Regions from separate parts of the uncultured Devosia sp. genome, predicted to be linked through region 3. Evidence: predicted binding sites of a transcription regulator. Region 3 holds the regulator's gene; each other region holds the start of a gene.

Region 1 (3,272 bases), on a different contig from region 3:
GGCACGCACTTCAACCATGTCTGGAGGAGCAATCGTCAGCATCAGAACGTCTCCATTTCGACGCGCGTCGCTTCGACCTGCCGCATGCGCAAGTCGTCCACGTCGGCAAGATGGGCCTGCTCGTCGGCAAGAAACCGGGCAGTGGCTGGCTCTCGGCCCAATGCCGCCATGCGCAGATCGACGACGGCCATGGCCATGGCGCGCTCCAGATCCCGGCCGGTCACCATGCCGTAACCAACATGGCCAAGGCTGTCGGTGATATGGGCCTCGCTGACCAGCACTTCGCCCAGGTGAAAATCGACATTCTCGACCGTGTCGCGCATCGGCACCATGACCAGCCCGGTGCGGTTAGCCACGACGGCAATCTCGCCCACGTCATCAAGCAGGCCTTCGGCGAACTGCTTCAGGCGTTCCGGCCGCGCCCGCGCCAGGATATCGAGCGCCGCCGCATGATCGGGGCCGCCCCCGGTGGTCTCGTTATACATCGCTGTCTCTTTCGGTGCTGATGGCGCTCGGATGGTCGCTTTCAAAGGTGAACTGCACCCGGTCGCCGGCCCATACCGCCTCGGAAAACCCGATCGGCTGGCCGTCGAGATCGGCGTCGATTTTTTGCACCACCAGGACCGATTGGCCCGCCCGCAGCATCAACATGGCAGCCTCGTTTTCGGAAGCGATGCGCGTGAAGACCGTGGTGCGCAGCCGGCGATAATCGGTAATGCCATAGGTGCGATAAACCTCGGTGATCGAGCCGATGGCGCGCCGCCGCTCCGGCAGCTCGGGAAATCGTCCGGCGTCATGATAGCCCCAGCCCATGCTGATCGGCAGATCATTGGCAAAGCTGCGCCAGGAGCGCGCAAACACCGGTGCCTCTGGGGCAATGCGTAACGCCGCCGCCACGCGACCGCTTGCCGGAATTGTCATGTCCGCCAGCGTCTCGCCCGAAGCGGTGAGCCCCTGCGACAGCAGGTTTTCGCGAAAACGAGTCCGCGAACCGATGACATAATTCAGCAGCGGCGCCCGCTCGACGAAGGTGCCACGGCCATGCTCGATCCGTAGCTTCCCTTCGGCCACGAGCGCCGCCAGCGCCTTGCGCAGCGAATGCCGGCGGGTGCCATAAAGCGTGCACAGATCAGGCTCGGACGGCAGCCGCGTGTCGGGTGCCAGCCGTCCTGCAGTGATCTCGGCATTGATCCGGTCCCGGGTTTGCTCCCAGGAATAACCTTGATTGCGCATCGCACCAACTCATTCGAATGAGCCGGTGATAGCCGCTCAGGATGACACGTGCATGACGATTTTAGCGGACTTTCCATTGGTTGGGCTTAACGGGTATCGGGTACTCCAAGGTGTCGATTGGGCCCATCAAACACAGGACCAACTAGCGTGCGCCTGTATCATTTCAGCGACGATCCCGCGATCGACACCTTCATACCACGCCCGGTCCGGATGCCCTCGCAGCGCCTGCCCGGCATGGAGTGGCTCAACGGCCCGCTGGTCTGGGCAATCCAGGACAACCTCGATTTTCTCTATCATTTCCCCCGTGATTGCCCGCGCATCCTGATCTGGGCCACGGCTCGAACCAGTGCCGCTGACAAGGCCAAGTGGCTGGGCTCCTATCGCGCTGCAGCCTATATCGAGCGCAAATGGCTGCCGGATTTCACCGCCGCGACCCTACACCGCTACCAGCTGCCATCGAAAGGTTTCGAGGACCTGCACGATGCCGGCATGTGGGTCAGCCGTGCCCCGGTCTCGCCCCTGAACCGGATCACACTCGCCGACTTGCCGGCCGCTCTCAGTCTCAAGACCGTCGACCTGCGCATTGTCGAAACCCTGGTGCCTCTGCAAGAGCTGTGGACCACAACCTTGCACACCAGCGGCATCAGGCTGCGCAATGCCACCGGCTGGAGCTGAATTTTCCCGATATGCGTCACCGAAATCGTGTTTGAAAGAATGGCGGAGAGAAAGGGATTCGAACCCTTGAGACGGTTCCCCGCCTACACACTTTCCAGGCGTGCGCCTTCGACCACTCGGCCATCTCTCCGCATCGCTCTGGCGGCCGGTGGAAGGGTCCGGCGCGTGGCCAATGGCCGGGGCGAGCGGGCGCAATATACGCATCGACGCTTGCGATGCAAGCGATCACAGCTGCGGCAAGAGGATTGTTTTGTCCACCCGCGCGCCCATCTTGTGGGCAGAACCCCGACCGTGGCACAACGACAGCGCAGCAAGGGGCAAAGGCAGGCCATTGGAATGCTCCGGATGCGCGGGACGGTGTGATGCGGCTGCTGGTGAGAATTGCGGGAACCTGGCTTGTTGGCCTGGCGCTGGTGCTGGCGGTGATCGATGGCACCAAATCGCTGGGGGCGAGCAGGCTGGCGCCGACCAGCCTGGCGCAAAGCTGGAAAAGCCTCAATCCGAGCAGCCTTGTGGCGGTGGAGAGCTTTTTCGACAGCCGGTATTTTGCCAACCTGCTGGATGGCGCGATGGCGGGATTGCTGAGCTACCCGACATTCGCGGTGGCTGGGGTGACGGGAATTGTATTGATCCTGCTGGGCCGCGCGCCTCGGCGCGAGCGCTATCTCCATCAGGACCAGATTTAAGCTGATCGTGTTACGCTGCAGAAAGGAAAGCCGATGTTTTTCAAAAGCAAGCCTACCGCCGTTCCGAGCGCCGAGCAGGCACTGCCCGGCCGTGCTGCCGAAATGCAGGTGGGCGCAAGCCATTTCGTGAACCAGCATCCGCTCAAGGGACCCTATCCGGCTGGTTCCGAGACAATCTACTTCGGGCTGGGATGCTTCTGGGGCGCTGAACGGCTGTTCTGGCAGCTGCCGGGCGTCTATGTGACTGCCGTCGGCTACCAGGGTGGATCGACGCCCAATCCAAGCTATGAGGAAGTCTGCTCCGGCCAGACCGGACACACCGAAGCGGTCAAGGTCGTTTACGATCCCGGCCAGGTCAGTCTTGAGGCATTGCTCAAGACGTTCTGGGAAGAGCACAATCCCACCCAGGGCATGCGCCAGGGCAATGACGTGGGCACGCAATACCGTTCGGCGATCTATACCACGACGCCCGAACAGGCCGACGCGGTGGACAGGAGCCGCATGGCTTACCAGGCCGCGTTGCAGGCCAAGGGCCTCGGGGCGATCACGACCGAGGTCGCGCCGGCAGGTCCGTTCTATTATGCCGAGACCTATCATCAGCAGTACCTGGCTAAAAATCCGCGCGGCTATTGCGGGTTGCAGGGGACCGGCGTGGCCTGCCAGATCGGCACCGGGGCT
Region 2 (3,272 bases), on a different contig from region 3:
GCCGACATTGGCGGCGAAGGCTGGGAGCAGACCCGCAGCTTCGTTTATGGCGGCGATCGTGGCCGCATCGGCGCCCTGGCGCAGGCAGTGGCGCGCGCGGCAAGCCAGGGGGATCCGGTCGCAAACGACATCCTGGCGCGCGCGGCGATCGAATTGGCGCGTCTGGCCAGTGCGCTGATTGCCAGGGCCGGTCCCTTGCCCGTTGCTTTCATCGGCGGCATCATCACGCTGCATCCGGGCATCAAGCCGGCCCTGAAAGCGGCCCTGCCCCAGGCCGTAATGAGCTTTCCCCAGATCGACGCCGCAGCCCATGCGGCCCAATGGGCGCGGGACATCCATGGGGACGCGGTGACGGGGATCGTGCACGCATCCCTGCCGGACCCGAAAGCCTAGTCGAACCGGGTGACGCTATAGGGCGTCGGATCGATGAACGGCGCCTGGTTGGTCATCATGTCGGCCAGCAGCCGCCCCGTGGCGGGTCCCAGGGTTAGTCCATGATGCGCATGGCCCAGCGCCAGCCACAGTCCCTCGCGGCCTTCGGGACCAATGATCGGCTTCATGTCCGGCGTGCAGGGACGCGCGCCCATCCAGGGGCTTGGGTCGAGCCGCTCACCCAATGGATAGGACACGGCGGCGATTCTCTCGGCGGCATCGAGTTGGGCGAGATTGGGCGGCGCGTCGAGCAGGGCGAACTCTGCCCCCGTGCTCAGGCGAATGCCGCGGTTCATCGGTGCGAGCAAAAACCCGGCCTCGTCGTAGATCGGCATGGTGATGCCAACATTGCCACGGGGGGCATAATGCATGTGGTAACCGCGCTTGACGCCCAGCGGCAGCCGGCGGCCGAGCTTGCGCAGCATCTGGTCCGACCACGGCCCCAAGGCAATGACGGCCTCCCTGGCGCTCATTGCTCCATGCGCACCATCAACCTCCCAGCGGCCGGCCACGCTGCGCAATGTCATCGCATCGCCGGTCACCAACTGGCCGCCCAAGCTCTGGAACAGGCGCAGATAGGCCTGCGTCAGGGCGAGGGGATCGCGCACGGTCCAGGGCTGGGTCCAGTGGATAGCGCCGGCAAGTTCTGCGGTGACGCCCGGCTCCCGCAACCGCAGGGCATCGGCGTCGAGCGCCTCGTGATCGAGGCCGAACCGCTCAAAGGACTCCGCCTGTTCGCGCGCGGCCCGATAGCTTTCGTCACTGCGATAGGCCTGCATCCAGCCGGCCTTGCCGATCAGATCGGCGGCGCCGGCCTCTTCGATTAGCGGGGCATGTTCGCTCACGGCATGGGCGATGAACTTGGAATAATCCTCGACGATGGCGCGGTAGGACGAAGCGCGCGAAGCCCACCAATACTGCGCCAGGAACCGTGAAATCTGCGGCAGCGCGCGCCACTGGAACCGCATGGTCGTGCTCTGGTTGCGGGCATAGTTGAGCAGCGCCGGCAGGTTTTGCGGAAACAGATGCGGCGCCACGCCCTCGCGCTGGATCAGCCCGGCATTGCCGAACGACGTTCCCTCGCCCGCGCCTTGCCGATCGACCAGCACGACCGAGCGACCGCGCTTGACCAGATGGATGGCCACGCTGACGCCGACGATCCCGGCGCCAAGCACAAGGACATCCGTCTTCATCAGCAAACTCCATGCGGTCGAATCAATGCCGCTCATGCATCGCCAATTTTAGGCGGCTGGCAATCGGGCTCAGCTGGAATTTGGTGCCGGAAAGTGGGTTTGGCGCATCTCGGACGGCCATGCTGGACGGGCGACAAACACTGTCATTGAAGCGTCGTCTCGGCATGCTTGGTGGCGACCAGCAAGCCCCAGGAGCCGACGATGACTGATCGCCAGAAGACGCGCGAGCGTCCCAACCCGCGCCGTGCCTTTGCCCAGAGCTATGGCTCGTTGCTCAATGAGGGGTTCAATCGCCGAACCCTGCTCAAGGGCTTCCTGGCCAGTTCCGCCGTTGCAGCCATGGGTGGCAGCTTTGGGGTTGGCCGCGCGGCCGCTGCCGAGGGTGCCTCGACGCTGACTTTCACGGAACTGTCCCGGGTGCGCGATGCCCAGGATCACTGGCCGGAAGGCTATGATCGCCAAGTGCTGCTGCGCTGGGGCGATGCGATTTTTCCCGATAGCCCGGACTTCGATCTCGCGACGCTCAATGGCGCCGCCGCCGAGCGTCAGTTCGGCTACAATAACGATTTCACGGTGTTCCTGCCGCTGCCGCTTGGCTCCAAGAGCAACGATCGCGGCCTGCTGCTGGTCAGCCACGAATATGCCAGCCCGTTCCTGATGTTCCCCGGCCTGACCATCGAGGACTATAAGGAGAAGATGACCGAGGACCAGATCCGCGCGGTCATGGCCTCAACCGGCGTCTCCGTCGTCGAGATCAAGCGCAACGGCGCGCAGTGGGCGGTGGTCAAGGACGGCGAGTATAATCGCCGCATTCATATGGGCACCGAAATGGCGATTTCCGGCCCCGCTGCGGGCGATGATCGCCTGAAAACCAAGGCCGATCCGACCGGCACCGTGGTGTTCGGCACCATTTCCAACTGCAACGGCGGCCTGACGCCCTGGGGCACGATGCTGTCGGGCGAAGAAGGCGCGATGGACGTGTTCGCCGGCGACTACACGACGCTGGCCAACCAGGAACTGGTGGAGCGCCAAGGCTGGGACGAAGACGAAAACGACATCTATGCGGTATCGCGCGTCGAGCCGCGCTTCAAGTTCGAGAACGAACCCAATGAATGGATGAAGTTCGACTGGGTGGTCGAGATCGACCCATTGGACCCCACAGCCAAGCCGATCAAGCGCACGGCGCTGGGCCGCATGACCCATGAAGGCGCTCAGGTCAGCCTGGCGCCGGATGGGCGGGTCGTGGTGTTCATGGGCGACGACGACGATTTCGAATATCTCTACCGCTTCGTTACGCGCGACAAATATGATCCGGACAACCGCGCGGCCAATAAGGATCTGCTCGACAATGGCACGCTGTCGGTCGCCCAGTTCGCCAGCGACGGCAAGATGACGTGGATCGCGCTGGTTGCCGGCGAGGGCCCACTGACGGCAGAAGCCGGCTTTGCCAGCCAGGCCGACGTGGTGCTCAACACGCGTGCCGCCGCCGACCTGGTCGGTGCCACCCCGATGGATGCGCCCGAGGGTTTCATTCCCCACACCGGCACCGGCAAGCTCTATGTGGCCATGACCGAAAACGAGGACCGGTTGCCGGCGGGCGAGGATGACCGCGAAAGCGTCAACGCCGCCAATCCGCGCGGGCCAAAT
Region 3 (3,272 bases):
TGCTTGAGCGCCCGATCCGGCTCCACGCCAAGGACGTGACCGTCCACTATGGTCCCAAGCAGGCGCTCTATGGCATTTCCATCGATATTCCCGATCGTGCCGTAACCTCGTTCATCGGGCCGTCCGGCTGCGGCAAATCCACTTTCCTGCGCTGCATCAATCGCATGAACGACACCATCGAAGGCGCCAAGGTCGGCGGCCTGATCGAGCTGGATGGCGAGAACATCTACGATCCGAGCCTGGACGTAGTGGAACTGCGCGCCCGTATCGGCATGGTGTTCCAAAAGCCGAACCCATTCCCCAAATCGATCTACGAAAACGTCGCCTACGGCCCCAAGATCCACGGCCTGGCCAAGTCCAAGACCGATATCGACGAGATCGTGATTTCCTCCTTGCGCAAGGCCGGCCTGTTCGAGGAGGTCAAGGACCGCCTCAATGAGCCCGGTACCGGCCTTTCGGGCGGCCAGCAGCAGCGCCTCTGCATCGCGCGCGCCATCGCCGTGGGCCCCGAGGTCATCCTGATGGACGAGCCCTGCTCCGCCCTGGATCCCATCGCGACCGCCATCATCGAGGAACTGATCGACGAATTGCGCGAAAACTACACCATCGTCATCGTCACCCATTCGATGCAGCAGGCCGCCCGCGTGTCCCAGAAAACCGCGTTTTTCCACTTGGGCAAGCTGATCGAGGAAGGCGTGACCGAAGACATTTTCACCAATCCTGTGAACAAGCAGACGCAGGACTACATCATGGGCCGTATCGGCTGATCCGCGCCGCGGACGAAAGGATTTCGCCATGCCCAATTCCAACCAGGACCATATCGTCACGTCCTATAGTGACGAGCTGACCTCGCTGGCCCAGTTGATCGCCGAAATGGGCGGCCAGGTCGAAGTGGCCATCGAAAACGGCACCAAGGCCCTGCTCAAGCTCGACCGCGAACTGGCCGATGTCACTATCATCGCCGACCAGCGCATCGACGACATGCAGCGCCGCATCGACGACGTGGCAGTGTCGATGATCGCCCGCCGCCAGCCCATGGCCAGCGACCTGCGCGCCATCGTCACCGCCATCCACGTCGCCAGCGACCTGGAGCGCGTCGGCGACATGGCCAAACAATTGGCCCGCCGCTCGCTCAAGCTCGATGGGCTCAGCCTGCAGCCCACCTTCTACAACGGCGTGCGCAACATGACGGGCCTGGTGCTGCGCCAGATCAAGGACGCGCTGGATGCCTATGCCAGCCGCGACTCGGCGGCGGCCATCGAAGTGTGCAACCGCGACGACGAGGTCGATGCCATGCACACCTCCCTGTTCCGCGAATTGCTGACCTATATGATGGAAGATCCGCGCAACATCACCCAGTGCACCCATCTGCTGTTCTGCGCCAAGAATCTGGAGCGCATCGGCGACCACGCCACCAATATCGCGGAGCGCGCCTATTACCTGCAGACCGGCAAGCAACTGAGCAGCGACGTTCAGGAACTGCACCGGACCCAGATCAAGGCGTGACCGGCCGCTTGCCGGTCCACTTTGGGAGCTAACCGATGCCCGCCACCATTCTTGTTGTCGAGGACGAGGAAGATATCTCGATCCTCCTGCGCTACAATCTCGAGGCCGAAGGGTTCAGCGTGCTCACCGCCGAAACCGGCGACGAGGCGCAGCAACACATCCAGGACAAGCTGCCCGATCTGATCCTGCTCGACTGGATGCTGCCCGAAGTGTCCGGCATCGAGTTGTGCCGGCGCCTGCGCGCGCGCGAGGAAACCGCTCGCGTGCCGATCATCATGATCACCGCGCGTGGCGAAGAAGAGGAACGCGTGCGCGGCCTTGCCACCGGGGCCGACGACTATGTCGTCAAGCCGTTCTCGGTGCCCGAACTGCTGGCCCGCATCCACGCCCTGTTGCGCCGGGCCAATCCGAACCTGGTCACCGCCGCGATCAAGGTGGGCGACCTGGAGCTGGACCGCACCACCCACCGCGTCCGCCGTGCCGCCCGCGACGTGCATCTGGGCCCCACCGAATATCGTCTCCTCGAATATCTGATGCGCCATCCCGGCCGGGTCTATTCGCGCGAGCAATTGCTCGACGGCGTCTGGGGCAACGATGTCTATGTCGATGAACGCACCGTCGATGTGCATATCGGCCGCCTGCGCCGCGCCATCAATCGCGGCCGCGAAACCGATCCCATCCGCACCGTGCGTGGCGCCGGCTACGCCTTCGACGAAAGATTTGCCGTTCCGGTATAGCCCGTCGCGGCCCGGCTCCGACGCCGGTTTTCCCGCCGCGCCCGGCACCTCCGGCGTATGCGTGGCATTCAGCAGCCGCGAGCCGAACCGAACTTGTACGAGTCCCCGGCCTACACATCACCGTTACAAACCTTGTCTATCGATCGGAAATGGCCGGCACCCATGCGCGGCAATTTTTCGATGGGACATACGATGATCAAACTTGCACGAACACTTGTATCGACGGTGTCGGCGCTGGCGCTGGTTGCCCCTGCTTTGGCTCAGAGCGCCCTGCCCCAGGCGACCGACAGCTATTTCATGTCGGCGCAGGAAAGCCTGGCTGCCCTGATCGCCCAGCAACCCAATACCGGCAAGGCCAAGAACGTCATCCTGTTCGTTGGCGACGGCATGTCCATTCCTACCATTACCGCCGCCCGCATTTTCGAGGGCCAGGAACGTGGTGTCGACGGCGAAAGCAACAGCCTGTCGTTCGAAAAGCTGCTGCCCTACGTCGCCCTGTCCAAGACCTATACCCATGACAGCCAGGTCGCCGACAGCGCCCCGACCGCGACGGCAATGACCACTGGCGTCAAATCGGTCAATGGCACGATCGGCGTCAACCAGAGCGTTGTTCTCGAGGATTGCTCGACCCAGGCCAAGGCCACCGTCACCAGCATATTCGAGCAGGCCGAAGCCGCCGGGCTCGCGACCGGCGTCGTCTCGACCGCCCGCATCACCCACGCGACGCCGGCCGCCACTTATGCCCATAGCGCCGGCCGCGATTGGGAAAACGACACCAACCTGCCCGAAGGCACCACTGAATGTGCCGACATTGCCAGCCAGCTCGTGAACTGGCCCGCCGGCGACGGCTTCGAGGTCATCCTGGGCGGCGGTCGCGCCAACTTCATGACGGCCGAGACCGCCGATCCGGAATATCCGGAAAAAACCGGCTCGCGCAAGGACGGGCATGACCTGGTCGCCGAATGGCAGGCCAAGTACAATGATGGCGCCTATGTGTGGAACAAGGAGCAGTTCGACGCGGTCGATATC

Evidence for each region. Region 3 encodes PhoB, which activates phosphate uptake and scavenging genes when phosphate is short. Its sites were predicted from a motif close to TGTCATNNANCTGTCAT; they were not measured.
Region 1: phnF (phosphonate metabolism transcriptional regulator PhnF) is a predicted target of PhoB. The motif match lies at 1,275-1,291, and genes of this name have one in related genera.
Region 2: ACFE8X_RS13665 (PhoX family phosphatase) is a predicted target of PhoB. The motif match lies at 1,767-1,783, and genes of this name have one in related genera.

What each region holds. Positions count from the first base shown of each region.
Region 1 is NZ_CAXTKA010000014.1:55,308-58,579, reverse strand. Features, by position in the region: gene ACFE8X_RS15145 (phosphonate C-P lyase system protein PhnH) at 1-42, opposite strand, end outside; gene ACFE8X_RS15140 (phosphonate C-P lyase system protein PhnG) at 42-485, opposite strand; gene phnF (phosphonate metabolism transcriptional regulator PhnF) at 478-1,233, opposite strand; gene ACFE8X_RS15130 (DUF6886 family protein) at 1,381-1,908, shown strand; tRNA gene ACFE8X_RS15125 (tRNA-Ser) at 1,949-2,038, opposite strand; gene ACFE8X_RS15120 (hypothetical protein) at 2,271-2,594, shown strand; gene msrA (peptide-methionine (S)-S-oxide reductase MsrA) at 2,628-3,272, shown strand, end outside.
Region 2 is NZ_CAXTKA010000012.1:8,840-12,111, reverse strand. Features, by position in the region: gene ACFE8X_RS13675 (N-acetylglucosamine kinase) at 1-393, shown strand, start outside; gene ACFE8X_RS13670 (NAD(P)/FAD-dependent oxidoreductase) at 390-1,625, opposite strand; gene ACFE8X_RS13665 (PhoX family phosphatase) at 1,827-3,272, shown strand, end outside.
Region 3 is NZ_CAXTKA010000008.1:12,708-15,979, forward strand. Features, by position in the region: gene pstB (phosphate ABC transporter ATP-binding protein PstB) at 1-767, shown strand, start outside; gene phoU (phosphate signaling complex protein PhoU) at 796-1,506, shown strand; gene phoB (phosphate regulon transcriptional regulator PhoB) at 1,542-2,243, shown strand; gene ACFE8X_RS10735 (alkaline phosphatase) at 2,436-3,272, shown strand, end outside.